One region of the Streptomyces sp. NBC_01717 genome, then DNA from elsewhere that is predicted to be linked to it. Evidence: riboswitches for the same ligand, from Rfam matches in the RefSeq annotation. Region 1 holds a riboswitch; each other region holds the start of a gene.

Evidence for each region. Region 1 has a riboswitch for cyclic di-AMP ahead of OHB49_RS22720 (M23 family metallopeptidase). Riboswitches for the same ligand answer to the same signal wherever they lie in the genome.
Region 2: it holds a riboswitch for cyclic di-AMP, as region 1 does, so the genes downstream of both, OHB49_RS12585 (M23 family metallopeptidase) here and OHB49_RS22720 (M23 family metallopeptidase) in region 1, are expected to answer to the same signal.
Region 3: it holds a riboswitch for cyclic di-AMP, as region 1 does, so the genes downstream of both, OHB49_RS35275 (C40 family peptidase) here and OHB49_RS22720 (M23 family metallopeptidase) in region 1, are expected to answer to the same signal.
Region 4: it holds a riboswitch for cyclic di-AMP, as region 1 does, so the genes downstream of both, OHB49_RS07400 (M23 family metallopeptidase) here and OHB49_RS22720 (M23 family metallopeptidase) in region 1, are expected to answer to the same signal.

Annotation. Positions count from the first base shown of each region.
Region 1 covers NZ_CP109178.1:5,012,542-5,015,762, reverse strand. The annotation lists gene OHB49_RS22725 (aldo/keto reductase) at 1-779, opposite strand, end outside; gene OHB49_RS22720 (M23 family metallopeptidase) at 966-2,084, opposite strand; cyclic di-AMP (ydaO/yuaA leader) riboswitch at 2,096-2,248, opposite strand; gene OHB49_RS22715 (PP2C family protein-serine/threonine phosphatase) at 2,497-3,221, opposite strand, start outside.
Region 2 covers NZ_CP109178.1:2,769,057-2,772,277, forward strand. The annotation lists gene OHB49_RS12580 (GntR family transcriptional regulator) at 1-513, opposite strand, end outside; gene OHB49_RS12585 (M23 family metallopeptidase) at 725-1,543, opposite strand; cyclic di-AMP (ydaO/yuaA leader) riboswitch at 1,557-1,726, opposite strand; gene OHB49_RS12590 (M16 family metallopeptidase) at 1,931-3,221, opposite strand, start outside.
Region 3 covers NZ_CP109178.1:7,781,775-7,784,995, forward strand. The annotation lists gene OHB49_RS35265 (LysR family transcriptional regulator) at 1-475, opposite strand, end outside; gene OHB49_RS35270 (LysE family translocator) at 548-1,207, shown strand; gene OHB49_RS35275 (C40 family peptidase) at 1,252-1,725, opposite strand; cyclic di-AMP (ydaO/yuaA leader) riboswitch at 1,729-1,901, opposite strand; gene OHB49_RS35280 (hypothetical protein) at 2,229-2,537, opposite strand; gene OHB49_RS35285 (ATP-dependent Clp protease proteolytic subunit) at 2,545-3,180, opposite strand.
Region 4 covers NZ_CP109178.1:1,595,848-1,599,068, forward strand. The annotation lists gene OHB49_RS07395 (SGNH/GDSL hydrolase family protein) at 1-167, opposite strand, end outside; gene OHB49_RS07400 (M23 family metallopeptidase) at 343-1,203, opposite strand; cyclic di-AMP (ydaO/yuaA leader) riboswitch at 1,207-1,367, opposite strand; gene OHB49_RS07405 (alpha-galactosidase) at 1,659-3,221, opposite strand, start outside.

The sequences.
Region 1 (3,221 bases):
CCGCGCTCCTTGGCGACCTTGTCGAGTGCGGCCAGGACCTTCTGACCGCGCTCCGACGCCAGGTACTGGCCGGCCTTCTCGGCCCGCGCGCTCTCCACCGACGCACCCGGACGGTACTTGCCGGTGAGGAAGCCCGAGGCCAGGGCGAAGTACGGGACGGCGGCGAGCCCGGCGCGGGCGGCCGTCTCCTGGAGCTCGCCCTCGTACGTGTCGCGGGAGACGAGGTTGTAGTGCGGCTGCAGGGCGACGTAACGTGCGAGCCCCTCGCGCTCGGAGAAGTCCAGAGACGCCTGGAGCCGCTCCGGGCTGATGTTGGAGGCGGCGATCTCGCGCACCTTGCCGTCCTTCACCAGCTGGTCGAGGGCGGTGATGATCTCCTCGACCGGGACGGTCTCGTCGTCGAAGTGCGTGTAGTAGAGGTCGATGTGGTCGGTGCCCAGCCGGCGCAGCGACTCCTCGGCCGCGGCCTTGATGGTGGCGGCGGAGAGCCCCTTGTACGCGGGGTGGGCGCCGACCTTGGTGGCGACGACGATGTCGGAGCGGTTGGAGCGTGCGGCGAGCCACTTGCCGATGACCGTCTCCGACTCGCCGCCCTCGTTGCCGGGGATCCACGCGGAGTACGCGTCGGCGGTGTCCAGGAAGTTGCCACCCGCCGCGACGTACGCGTCGAGTACGGCGAACGACTGCGCCTCGTCGGCGGTCCAGCCGAAGACGTTGCCACCGAGCGCGAGCGGGAAGACCTGGAGGTCGGAAGAGCCGAGCTTACGAAGAGAAGTCATGAATGGATCAACGGACTCCGCCGCGGCCGCTATTCCGTACCGGGGGATGAAAGGGGATCCGCACGGGCATCCGCACGGGCGTCGGCACCGGCGTCGCAAGGACCGGGGACAGCAGACCGGCAGCCCTGACGTCGGGGGGGAGCGTCAGGACTGCCGGGTTCGCGGGGCCGGAGAACCGGCGCGGGCTCAGACGGTGAGGCCCTTGTCGCGCAGCCAGGTCATCGGGTCGATGCCGGTGCCGTCCGGGGTGTGGACCTCCAGGTGGAGGTGGGGTCCGGTCACGTTGCCGGTGGCTCCGACACGGCCGATGGTGTCACCCGTGGTGACCTTCTGGCCGACGCTGACGTCGATCGACGACTGGTGGCAGAACCACAGCTCCGTACCGTCCTCGAGCTCCAGGACCGTGCGGTAGCCGTACGAACCGGACCAGCCCGCCGACTTGACGGTGGCGCTGTGGACGGCCTTGATCGGGGTGCCGGTCGGCGCCGCGAAGTCGAGGCCGGTGTGGTAACCGGAGGACCACATCGAACCGGCTTCACCGAAGGTCGAGGTGATCGTGTACGAGGAGGTGGGGATGGCGTAGGAGGCGGCGAGCTTGGCAAGCCGTGCGGCCTCGGCCTTCGCCTTCGCCGCTTCCTCCGCCTTCTTCTTCTCGGCGGCGGCCTTGGCCTCTGCGACGTCCTGCTTCGCCTTGGCCTCGGCGGCGGCCTTCTCCGCGGCGGCCTTCTCCTCGGCGGCCTTGATCTCCGCTTCGGCGGCGTTCTGCTGCTGCTCGGCCTGCTGGAGGATGCGGGCTCGCAGCGCCTCACCGGCGTCGGTGGTGCCCTGCTCGGCCTCGGCGGTGGTGATGCCGGCACTGGTGAGCGGGGCGGTGGCAGCCGCGGACTTCGCCTGGTCGGTGGCGGACTCGTCGGAGAACAGGGCGCCCACGCCGGGAAGGGACTTGGCGTCGGGGAGGTTGTCCGCGAGAGAGTCGGGAAGGGAGATGGAGACCGGCGGCTTGCTCTGCGCGGTGGCCATGCCACCCGCGCCCACGGCCGCGATGACGCCGACTCCGAGCACCGTGGAGCTGCGGGCGAGCCCGTTGCGCTGCTTGACGACGCGGTGCCTGCCGCGCACGGGGCGGACGGACTCCTCGGTGGGGTTCCATTCCTCCCACGCCCGGTCGGTCTCACCGAAACCGTCGGTCGCGAATTCAGTGGTGAACTCGGCGCCGAAATCGGTTCTCTGCTCGGTTCCGTACTCGGTCGTGAAGTCGGAGCCGAACCGGGAGGGGGCTTCGGGGGCAGGCTTGTTGGACGCCACGGGGGCGCACTCCTTTCCTTCCTTCTCGCCTACCGGGTTAGCTGACGGGTTCGGAGCAGGAAGGTCTCCTACGGATCCCTCTGCCTCTCACGAGACACAGGTGTCCGATTCACCCCATGTAGGTGGTTCCCCGGTTCCCTTACGGAATTCGGCGCTCGCGCACGGTGCCGCCACTGACGACGGCTGGGACAACCGCGCTGCGTTATCGAACGTTAATAGACGGACGGGTCCGATTCCAAGCCGTTCCCACTGATCGTTAACGCCCTTGGCCTGGACTTTACGGGACACAATCGGGCGGAAACGGGCGAGTTGATCGCCACTCAGCCACTACCCGGTTTCTGACGTTGCGTCAAATGTTATGCGGAGCGAGGCCTTTCGATTACGCACGGTGGCATCGCCCTGCGAAGCCCCTTCACCGACTCAGCCCTTCCTCACTCGCATCCCGGCCCACGATCTTCACAGTTCTGCGCCGCTTCGGCTGCCCCTGCGCGGGACGTGCGACCGCGAGCAGCGCCATGTCGTCGGTGGATCTGCCGCCGGTGTGCAGCCGTACGTCGTCGGCCAGCGCGGACAGCAGCTCCTCGGGCCCGGGAAAGATCCGCCCGCGCAGCCGGGCCGCCGGATCGTAGAAGACCCCTTGGGCGTCGCGCGCCTCGGAGAGTCCGTCCGTGTACGCGAGCAGCGTCATCCCGGTGGCCAGCTCCCATACGTCGGCCCGGTCCGTCCACACCCCCAGGTCCATGCCGAGCGGCAGCGCGGGCACCGTCGGGAACAACACCTCCAGCGAACCGTCGGGGTGGAGCAGCAGCGGCTCGGGGTGGCCGCGGTTGACGATCCGCACCTCGGCCGCACCAGGCGGAATCTCGGCGAGCACGGCGGTGACGAACCCCTCGACCGGATCGATCCCGCCCTGCCTCGCCCCCTCCCGCGCCAGCGCCCGCTCCAGCCTCCGCGCCACGCCCTCCAGCGAATCCTCCTGCTCGGCGGCCTCCCGGAACGCGCCGATGACCACCGCCACCGTCCCGACCGCTTCGAGCCCCTTGCCCCGCACGTCCCCGACCACGAGCCGTACTCCGTACGAGCTCTCCGCCACGGCGAACAGGTCACCACCGACGAATTCGTCCGCCTGGGCAGCCT
Region 2 (3,221 bases), 2.2 Mb from region 1:
GGCCCAGGAATCGGTGGGGCGGGCCGGCTGCTCGACCGCGTACATCCAGGCGATCTTGTGCCGGAGCTGAGTGAGCAGCGCGATGAGTCCGGGACTGCCGGAGGCCTGGGCGAGCGTCTCGTGGAACCAGCCGCCCAGCGAGCGCAGATCCTCGCCCTCGCCCCGCCTGGCCCGCTCCTGACCGAGCCTGACCAGGCCGCGGAGGACTTTGAGGTGTGCCTCGGTGCGGCGCTGCGCGGCGCGGGCCGCACCCAGTGGCTCCAGCAGCATCCGGACCTCCAGCAGGTCGGCGGCCTCCTGCTCGGTGGGCTCGGCGACACAGGCGCCGGCGTGCCGGCGGGTGACCACGAAACCCTCGGACTCCAGGGTGCGCAGCGCTTCGCGTACCGGGACACGGGACACCCCGTAACGGCGTGCGAGCAGTTCCTCGGTGAGTCTGCTGCCGCGTTCGAAGACACCGGAGACGATGTCGTCACGGATTGCCGTGCATACCGAATGCGCCGGAATGCGCATGTCCGAACCTCCGCCTTAATCCCCGCGAAACGCGGCCGATCGACGCCTGTTCTGTGACTCTATTGCAATGCGGCTGCATTTCCGACGCCGGGTCGAAATCCATGAATATCTTTTGGTCCGAAGACGGTTCGGCAAGCGCCTCCGGCGGGGGCCGCTCCGGGTACGCCGAAGGCCCCGGCGGGAGCCGGGGCCTTCGGGGATGCCGCGTCGGTCAGACGTTGACGCCGTGGGCGCGCAGGTACGCGACGGGGTCCATGTCGGAGCCGTACGACGGCGTGGTCCGGGCCTCGAAGTGGAGGTGCGGTCCGGTGGAGTTGCCGGTCGAGCCTGAGAAACCGATCCGCTGACCCGCGCCGACGCTCTGGCCGACAGACACGCCGATCGACGAGAGGTGGCCGTACTGGGTGTACGTGCCGTCCGTCATCCGGAGCACGATGTTGTTGCCGTACGCGCCGCCCCAGCCGGCCTCGACGACCGTGCCGGCGCCGACGGCGACGACGGAGCTGCCGGAGGCGGCGTGGAAGTCGATGCCCGAGTGGCGGCCGGAGGACCAGAGGGAGCCGCTGGACTTGTAGCCGGTGGTGACGTACGAACCGGCGACCGGGAGCTGGAAGGCACCGAGGCGGGTGCGCTCGGCGGAACGGGCGGCGCGCGCCTTCACGTCGCGGGCCGCCTTGGCGCGGGCTTCGGCCTTGGCCTTGGCTGCCGCCTTGGCGTTCGCTTCGGCCTTCGCCTTGGCAGCGGCCTTGGCCTTGGCGGCCGCCTTCGCCTTGGCGGCGACCTCGGCCTGGCGCTTCTGCACGTCGGCCTGGGTGGCCACCTGGTCGGCGAGGGTGCCCTCGATGGCGATGACCTGGTTCAGGCCGGTCTCGCTGACGGAGGGGGCTTCGGTGTCGGCGGCGACCGCCGGAGAGGCCAGCCCACCGATGACGCCGGTGGTGGCCAGAGCTGCGATGCCGGCTATCTGCGCGCTCTTGCGCGTCAGACGGTTCGGGGCACGGTGCTTCCCGGTGGGGCGGGTGAACGCCATGAGGTGGCTGGTCCTTTCCTTCCTTCTCGCCTACCGGGTTAGCTGACGGGTTCGGAGCAGGAAGGTCTCCTACGGATCCGCGGGCCCCACAAGAGGCGCGCAGGCATCCGATTCACCCCAGGGACTGCGTGGGTCCCCGGCTCCCCAGGCTCGCGCCTGACGGGGACTCGGCGATAGCTGCCCGGCGCCGCGGATGCGGCATACGGGTCGGACAGCGCTGCCGACGCTAAGCGGGGGGACTTTCATTCACCAAACGGACAGGGCGCTTTGTAGCGCATCCCACAGGGCACATGGTCGGTTATCCGGCAAATAGGACAAAAGGGGAGACCCCGGCGAGAAGTGACTCGCGGGGTCTCCCTCTGTACCGATATGCGGTGATCTGATACGTCAGCCGGTGACGACCGACACCTCTCCGATGCCCAGCGCCCGGACCGGCTCCTCGATCTGGGCGGCGTCGCCGACGAGGATCGTGACCAGACGGTCCACCGGGAAGGCGCTGACCACCGCCGCGGTCGCCTCGACGGTGCCGGTCTCGGCGAGGCGGGCGTAAAGCTGCGCCTGGTAGTCGTCCGGGAGGTGCTGCTCGACTTGGTCGGCGAGCGTGCCCGCGACCGAGGCCGCCGTCTCGAACTTCAGCGGGGCGACGCCCACGAGGTTCTGCACGGCCGTCTCGCGCTCGGCGTCGGTCAGGCCCTCGGCCGCCAGCGTCCGCAGGACCGTCCACAGGTCGCCGAGCGCCGGTCCGGTGGACTCCGTGTCCACCGAACCGCTGATGGCCAGCATCGCGGCGCCCGTCGCCCCGGAGGCGGAGTCCGGTGCCGACGACCGCAGGACCTGCGCGAAGGCCCGCACGCCGTAGGTGTAGCCCTTCTCCTCACGCAGCACCCGGTCCAGCCGGGAGGTGAGCGTGCCGCCCAGGCAGTACGTGCCGAGGACCTGGGCCGGCCAGACGCTGTCGTGCCGGTCGGCGCCGATACGGCCGATCAGCAGCTGGGTCTGCACGGCTCCGGGACGGTCGACGATGACCACCCGGCCGGTGTCGTCGGCGGTGATCGGCGGGACCGGCCGGGACTCGGCACTGTTCCCGGCCCAGTCGCCGACGGTGTCGGCGAGCAACGCCTCCAGGTCGATGCCCGTGAGGTCACCGACGACCACGGCGGTCGCGGTGGAGGGCCGGACATGGGCCTCGTAGAAGCTGCGGACGGCCGCGGAGTCGATCCGCTCCACCGTCTCCTCGGTGCCCTGGCGCGGGCGCGACATCCGCGCGGTGGCCGGGAAGAGCTCCTTGGAGAGCTGCTTGGCGGCGCGGCGGGCCGGGTTGGCCTGCTCGTGCGGGATCTCGTCGAGCCGGTTGCGTACCAGCCGCTCGATCTCGCTGTCGGAGAACGCGGGTGCCCGCAGCGCCTCGGCGACCAGACCGAGCGCCTTGGCCAGCCGGGAGGCCGGGACCTCGAGGGAGACCCGGACGCCGGGGTGGTCGGCGTGCGCGTCGAGGGTGGCCCCGCAGCGCTCCAGCTCGGCTGCGAACTCCTCCGCGGAGTGCTTGTCCGTGCCTTCGGACAGCGCCCGCGCCATGATCGTGGCCACGCCGTCGAGGCCCTCGGGCTCGGCGTCCAGAGGGGCGTCGAGGTAGATCTCGACCGCGACGACCTGCTGGCCGGGGCGGTGGCAGCGCAGC
Region 3 (3,221 bases), 2.8 Mb from region 1:
GCAGCGGCACCGCGGACGCCGGCTCGTACGCGTGGGTCAGCGCGAGATCGACCTCGCCCGCGGCCACCGCCGCGATTCCGTCAGGTGGCTCGTAGTCCGCGACGGTCAGTTCCACGTCGGGGTGGGCGCGGCGGAAGGCGCTCAGTACGGGCGGCAGCAGATGGACGCCCGCGGTGGTGAACGTGCCGACCCGGAGGCGTCCGCCGGAGAGCCCGGCGAGCCGGGTCAGTTCGTGCCGGGCCTGGTCCATCTCGTCGAGGACTCGTCGGGCGCGTACGACCAGCAGCTCGCCCGCGGCCGTAAGACGCGCGCCGCGGTGGTGGCGGACCAGCAGCGTGGCGCCCGCCTCCCGCTCCAGCTTGGCGAGCTGCTGGGAGAGCGCGGGAGCGGTGTAGCCGAGCCGGGCGGCGGCGCGCGTGATCGAACCGGCCTCGGCGACCGCCACCAGTGCCGAAAGGCGTGTCGGGTCGAACATTAAGCGTTCCTTTTGGCCCACCCAGAAGATTGCAAGTACATGGTGAAGGCTACCGCGGTCCATGGTGGACCCATGGATGCACAACTGATCGCCTTCATAGGGGTCGCCGCCGGGATGGTGGCACTGCCGGGCGCCGACTTCACCGTGGTCGTACGGAACGCTCTCGCCTCACGCGTGGCCGGGGTGGCGACGGCGCTCGGCGTTGCCGGCGGACTGCTCGTCCACACCGCGCTGGCCGTCGCCGGGCTCGCGGCGGTTCTGGTCACCGTGCCCGCGCTGTTCCGTACCGTGCAGATTCTCGGCGGGGCGTACGTCCTCTATCTCGGGATCAGCGCCCTGCACGCGGCACGGCGCCGGACCACGGACGGGGGCTCGGACGCGGACTCGGGCTCGGACGCGGGGCGGGCCGGTCGGCCTTCCGTGACCGGAGCCCGACGCGCGCTGCGCCAGGGCTTTCTGACCAACGCCCTCAATCCGAAGGCGCCCGTGCTCTTTCTCAGCCTGCTGCCGCAGTTCGTTCCGGACGGGCAGCCGCCCGTGCCCCGGACCCTGCTGCTGGCCACCGTCGTCGTGCTGCTCGCGCTGATCTGGTTCCCGGCCGTGGCACTCCTGGTGGACCGCCTGGGCCGGTGGCTGCGCCGGCCGCGTGCCGCCCGCGCCATCGAGGGCGGCAGCGGCGCGGCGCTCACCGCGCTGGGGCTGGCGTTGGTCACCGGGCCCCTGCTGCACTGACCGGCGGAGGTGACCGGCAGCCCAAAAGGCGGAAGAGGCGGAGGTCAGCGGACCCGTCCGTACCAGACACTCCTCGTCCAGATCTTCTCCAGCCGCACCACGGCGCCGGTCTTCGGCGAGTGCCAGATCCTGCCCCTACCGGCGTAGATCCCCACGTGGAAGACGCTGGGCCCCCAGTGGAAGAAGACCAGATCGCCGCGGCGCCGCTGTGAGGCCGAGATGTGCCGGGTCTTGTTGTACTGCTGCTGGGCGGTGCGGGGGAGCTTCTTGCCCACCCTTTTGAACGCGTACATCGTCAGACCCGAACAGTCGAAGCGGTGGGGACCCGTGGCCCCGTACCGGTACGGCGATCCCTTCTTCGACGCGGCGATGTTGAGCGCCTTCGCCGAACGAGCCACGGCCTGGGCTTCGGCCACACTGCCGGGGGCGATCACGGAGCCGCCGACGGCGGCGAGCGTCAGAACCGTGGCGGTGCCGGCCCGGGTGAGCAGAGACGGGACATGAACCTGCGCACTCATGCGCAACCCTTCGTCAGCCGCCTGTGAAGGATGACCTGTCGGGTTCGGGCTGGCGAAGTTGCCCGGCCGCATTCGGCGGCTTCACCCCGAGGGTCGACCGGATGTCCGGTCGACCCGTTGTGCTCGGGTCCTCCACTCCTGCCGATCCACTTCTGTCGACCAGGCATCCGGGCGGCGGCAGGACTCGGCGTCCACCCGGACCGCCCCGCCGCGGTGGCGGGGGCTTGTCGTCCCACGGATCTTGACTCACCGAGTGCCGGATTTCCTAGGATTGGTAGCGATATGGAAGATTAGTCGTGATTGATCCGTACGGGTGGGTACGGTAGTTCTGTGAACCCGGCGGATCGCCCCGACCGGTCCCGTACCAGCGGCGGAAGAGCAGAGTCCGTTCACCGGTCACGCCGGAGGCGCAAGTTGAATAATCCCTCGCGCGGGGGATCTCCTACGCCGAACGAGCGAGGAATTTTGATCAGGCCGCCGGGCGTGTCGCGGAAGGGAGTTGATCAACTCGTCTGGGCAGGGGGCACGGTGACCCGCCGGGCCCGCCGCTCCCCGTCCAACACGCGGAGCGCCCGCGCCAAGGTGGCGGCGTGGATCTGCCCTTCACCGCGCTCGTGCATCAACGCGAGTGCGTTCCGCAGGCCGACGGCCCGAGAGGCGAGTGCCTGCGCCGCGCGCAGCGCGCCGTAGGTGTCGCTGCCGTGGGCGGGGTTGATCCGCCCCAACTGGTCGAGCACTTCCAGGTAACAGTCGATGAACTCGCCCTCGGCGCGCGTCAGTGCGGGCAACGGCGGGAACTCCGGTGGCTGCATCGGGTGTTCACCTCGCACCGTTCGGCGGGAGCGAGGTCTTGCGGTTCTCCAGTACGTGGTCCACCAGGCCGTACGCCTTGGCGCCCGGGGCGTCGAGGATGAGATCGCGCTCGATGTCCGCGGCGATCCGCTCGGCAGCTCGGCCGGTGTGACGGGCCAGCAGGAGGGTGAGCTGCTCACGGACGCGGATCAGTTCCCGTGCCTCGATCTCGAGATCGGACGGCTGGCCCTGCAGCGGCTCGGGAAGCGCGGGCTGCTGCACGACGACCCTGGCCCCGGGGAGGGCGTGCCGCCGGCCGGGGGCACCCGCGGCGAGCAGCAGGGCCGCGCTGGAACCGGCCTGTCCGAGGCAGAAGGTCTCCATCTCGCAGGTGAGGTACTCCATCGTGTCGTAGATCGCTGCCATGGCGTCGAACGAGCCGCCGGGGGAGTTGATGTAGAGGGAGATGGGGCGGTCGGGTGCCGCGTGTTCCAGGTACATGAACTGCGCGATCAGGTCGGTGGCGGCGGTGTCGTCGACCGGGGTGCCGAGGAAGACGATCCGTTCGGCGAGCAGCTTCGAGTACGGGTCGAGGGTGCGGGTCCCGTCGGTCGTGCGCTCGGTGAACTCGGGCAGTACGTAACGGGCGGCAGGGCGGAACATGATGAAGCCTCTCCTCCGGTGTCTGCGTCTGCGTGCGGCCT
Region 4 (3,221 bases), 3.4 Mb from region 1:
TGGTCCGCGAGGAGTACGGCGAATCGGTCCGCCCAGCCGACGAAGGTTCCGTCCGGGCCGGGGTCTCCGACCCCCTCGGTGAAGCTGTCGCCAATCGCTGCGTACGACCCGATGGCGCCATGCCGGTTGTTGACGCCACGTTGATTTTTTCTCGAATCGTCTGCCACAAGGGCACATCCTGCACTGCTGAATGTGACCTACGCGACCGTAATAAGGGGTTGACGGGAGGTGAGATAGACCACCCGGTCAGGTTTTGGTAAAGAGGGAATAAGTGATGGGGCGGTGCGCCGCCGCGCACCGCCCCATCAACAAGCCGTTCGGATCAGGCCTGATCGGATCCGATCAGACGGAGATTCCGTGCGAAGCCAGGAAGGCGACCGGGTCGATGTCCGAGCCGTACGCGGGGCCGGTGCGGACCTCGAAGTGGAGGTGCGGGCCGGTGACGTTGCCGGTGGCACCGGAGAGGCCGATCTGCTGGCCGGTCGAGAGGGTCTGACCCACCGAGACGGAGAGCGCGGACAGGTGGCCGTACTGCGAGTAGTGGCCGTCGGCGTGCTTGACGACGACCTCGTTTCCGTACGCGCCACCCCAGCCGGCGGTGACGACGGTGCCGGAGGTGATCGCCTTCACGCTGGTGCCGGTGGCGACCGGGAAGTCGATGCCGGTGTGGCTGCCACTGGACCAGTTGGCACCGGAGGCACGGTAGTTGGTGGTGTGCTTGCCCGGGACCGGGGCGACGTAGCCGGAGCTGCTGCTCTGGGCGGGCGCGGGCTTGGTGGCCACCGGAGCCTTCGACGGGGCCGGGGCGGCCTGCGTGGTGCCGGTGGCCGCGGCGGAGCCGCCGAGGGTCAGCTTCATGCCCGGGTGGATCAGGCTCGGGTTGCCGCCGATGACCTCACGGTTGTCCTGGTACAGCTTCTCCCAGCCACCCTCGACCTTGTTGTCGGAGGCGATCTTCGCCAGGTAGTCGCCGGCGACGACGGAGTACGTCCGGGTCTCGGCCTGCTTGTTCGCGACCGGGGCGGCCGACGCGGCGTGCGTGGCGGCGGCGGAGTGCGCGACGGGGGCGGCCTGCTCCGCGGCGTGGGCACCGGTGGCACCGAGCAGCGGGAGGGCGATGACGGCCCCGCCGGCGCCGGCGGCGGCAACGCCACGAGCGATGGTGCTGGACTTCGGACGACGATGCTTACCCGATATGGGCATGAAGAATTTCCTCTCCGGCGCCTACGAGGTGAGCTGTCGGGTTCGGGCTGGAGATGCCCGGTCGCAGGAAGTGCGACTTCACCCCGAGCCGGCCGGATTTCTCCGGTCGGCGGCTTACCTGGTTCCCCCGCTCCTGCCACACGATGAGTGGGTGTGAATTCCGGTCGGCGGCAGGATTAGGCGGTCCGTCCGGATTGACGGTGACCGTAAACGAGTGAGGACGAGCAGAACAAGCCATCGGTTGCGTGCCGGAATCCGCGCCGGGAATTCGACGCGGAATTCCGGTCACACTCCGTGGATTAAGGATCTTGGCTTTCCGCGCGGTGTACGGATTACCCGGCCGCCGCGCCACCACACACCGTCACGGATATGATCCCGCTCACGAGAGACCCCTCATCTCCCGCATAATCAGGGCATGTTCTACTAAATGCCTCAATACGGACATGTCATGAACATCATCCGCGTCGGAGCCTCAGCACCTTCGCGTCCAGGTCCCCCCGCAGGCCGCTGTGCAGTCCCTGATGCAGCAGCACGGAACCGTGGTGGGCGACCCCGGTGTCCAAGCAGGTGTAGGTCGCCGTGGGGTCGAGCCCCCGCAGCCGCAGGACCGGCGGCAGCTCCCCGTACCTCTGTGCCTCCAACCACATGAGCACCACGGTCTCGTCACCGTGCGTGTACTGCACGGCGCTGAGCCCGCCGCGCGGCGCACGCAGCCGGTACAGCGCACCGTGCTGCACCACCGGACGGATCTCCTTGTACAGGTCCACCCAGCCGCGGGCCTCGGCCAGCTCCTCGTCGCTCCACTCGGTGAGGTCTCCGCCGACCCCGAGCACCCCGGCCATCGCGCTCACGAAGCGGAAGCGCAGCGAGCTCACCCTGCTGTTGAGCTGGGCATTCGGGCTGTCGGTGACCCAGGCGGCCATCACTCGAGCCGGATGGATCTGCCCGAAGCCCTCCTGGATGGCGAGCCGGTCCAGCGGGTCGGTGTTGTCGGAGGTCCACACCTGGTCGGTACGGGCGAGGATGCCCAGATCGATCCTGCCGCCGCCGCCCGAGCAGGATTCGAAGGCGACACCGGGGTGCGCCGCCCGCAGCCGGTCGATCAGCGCGTACAGCGCATCCACATGCTCGATCCAGAGCTTCTGCGGATACTCCTCGCCCGGCCAGCCCGCATCGGTGAAGCAGCGGTTGAAGTCCCATTTCACATAGTCGATCGGGGCGCCGGAGAGCAGTGAGTCGAGCTGTTCCCACAGATAGTTCTGTACATCGGTCCGGGCCAGATTCAGCACCAGCTGATTTCGGAACTCCGTGCGGGTCCGCCCGGGAAAGTGCTGCACCCAGTCAGGGTGCGCGCGGTACAGGTCGCTGTCGGCGTTCACCATCTCCGGTTCGACCCAGATACCGAACTGCATACCGAGCGCGTGCACTTCGTCGGCGAGCGGCTTCAGCCCGCCGGGGAAGCGCTCGGGGTTCGGGGTCCAGTCGCCGAGTCCCGCCCGGTCGCTGGTGCGCTGCCCGAACCACGCGTCGTCCACCACGAACAGTTCGACACCCATCGCTGCGGCGCGCACGGCCAGGGCGCGCTGCTGGTCCTCCGCGATGTCGAAGCCGGTGGCCTCCCAGGAGTTGTAGAGCACCGGCCGCAGGCTTTCGGCGTCCGGAACGACGTGGGCCAGCTGCCAGGCGTGCCAGGCCCTGCTCGCCCCGCCGAACCCTTCGGCGCTCCAGAGTCCCGCGAACACCGGTGTGGTGTACGTCTCCCCCGGTGCGAGCCGCAGCAGCCCCGAGTCGTCGTAGCCGGCCCCGCCGGTGATCTGTACGAGCCCGTCGGGAAGCTGCTGCACGGCGATCCGCCACGAGCCGGACCAGGCGAGCGCGCAGCCGTACACCTCGCCGTCCACCTCGGTGGCCGCTCCGTCCGCGTCGAGCGCGACCCAGGGCAGGAACTGGTGCCCGGTGTGACCGCGCCTGCTGGAGAGGACCTTCTCGCCGTACGTCAGCTCCGACCGCACGAGCTG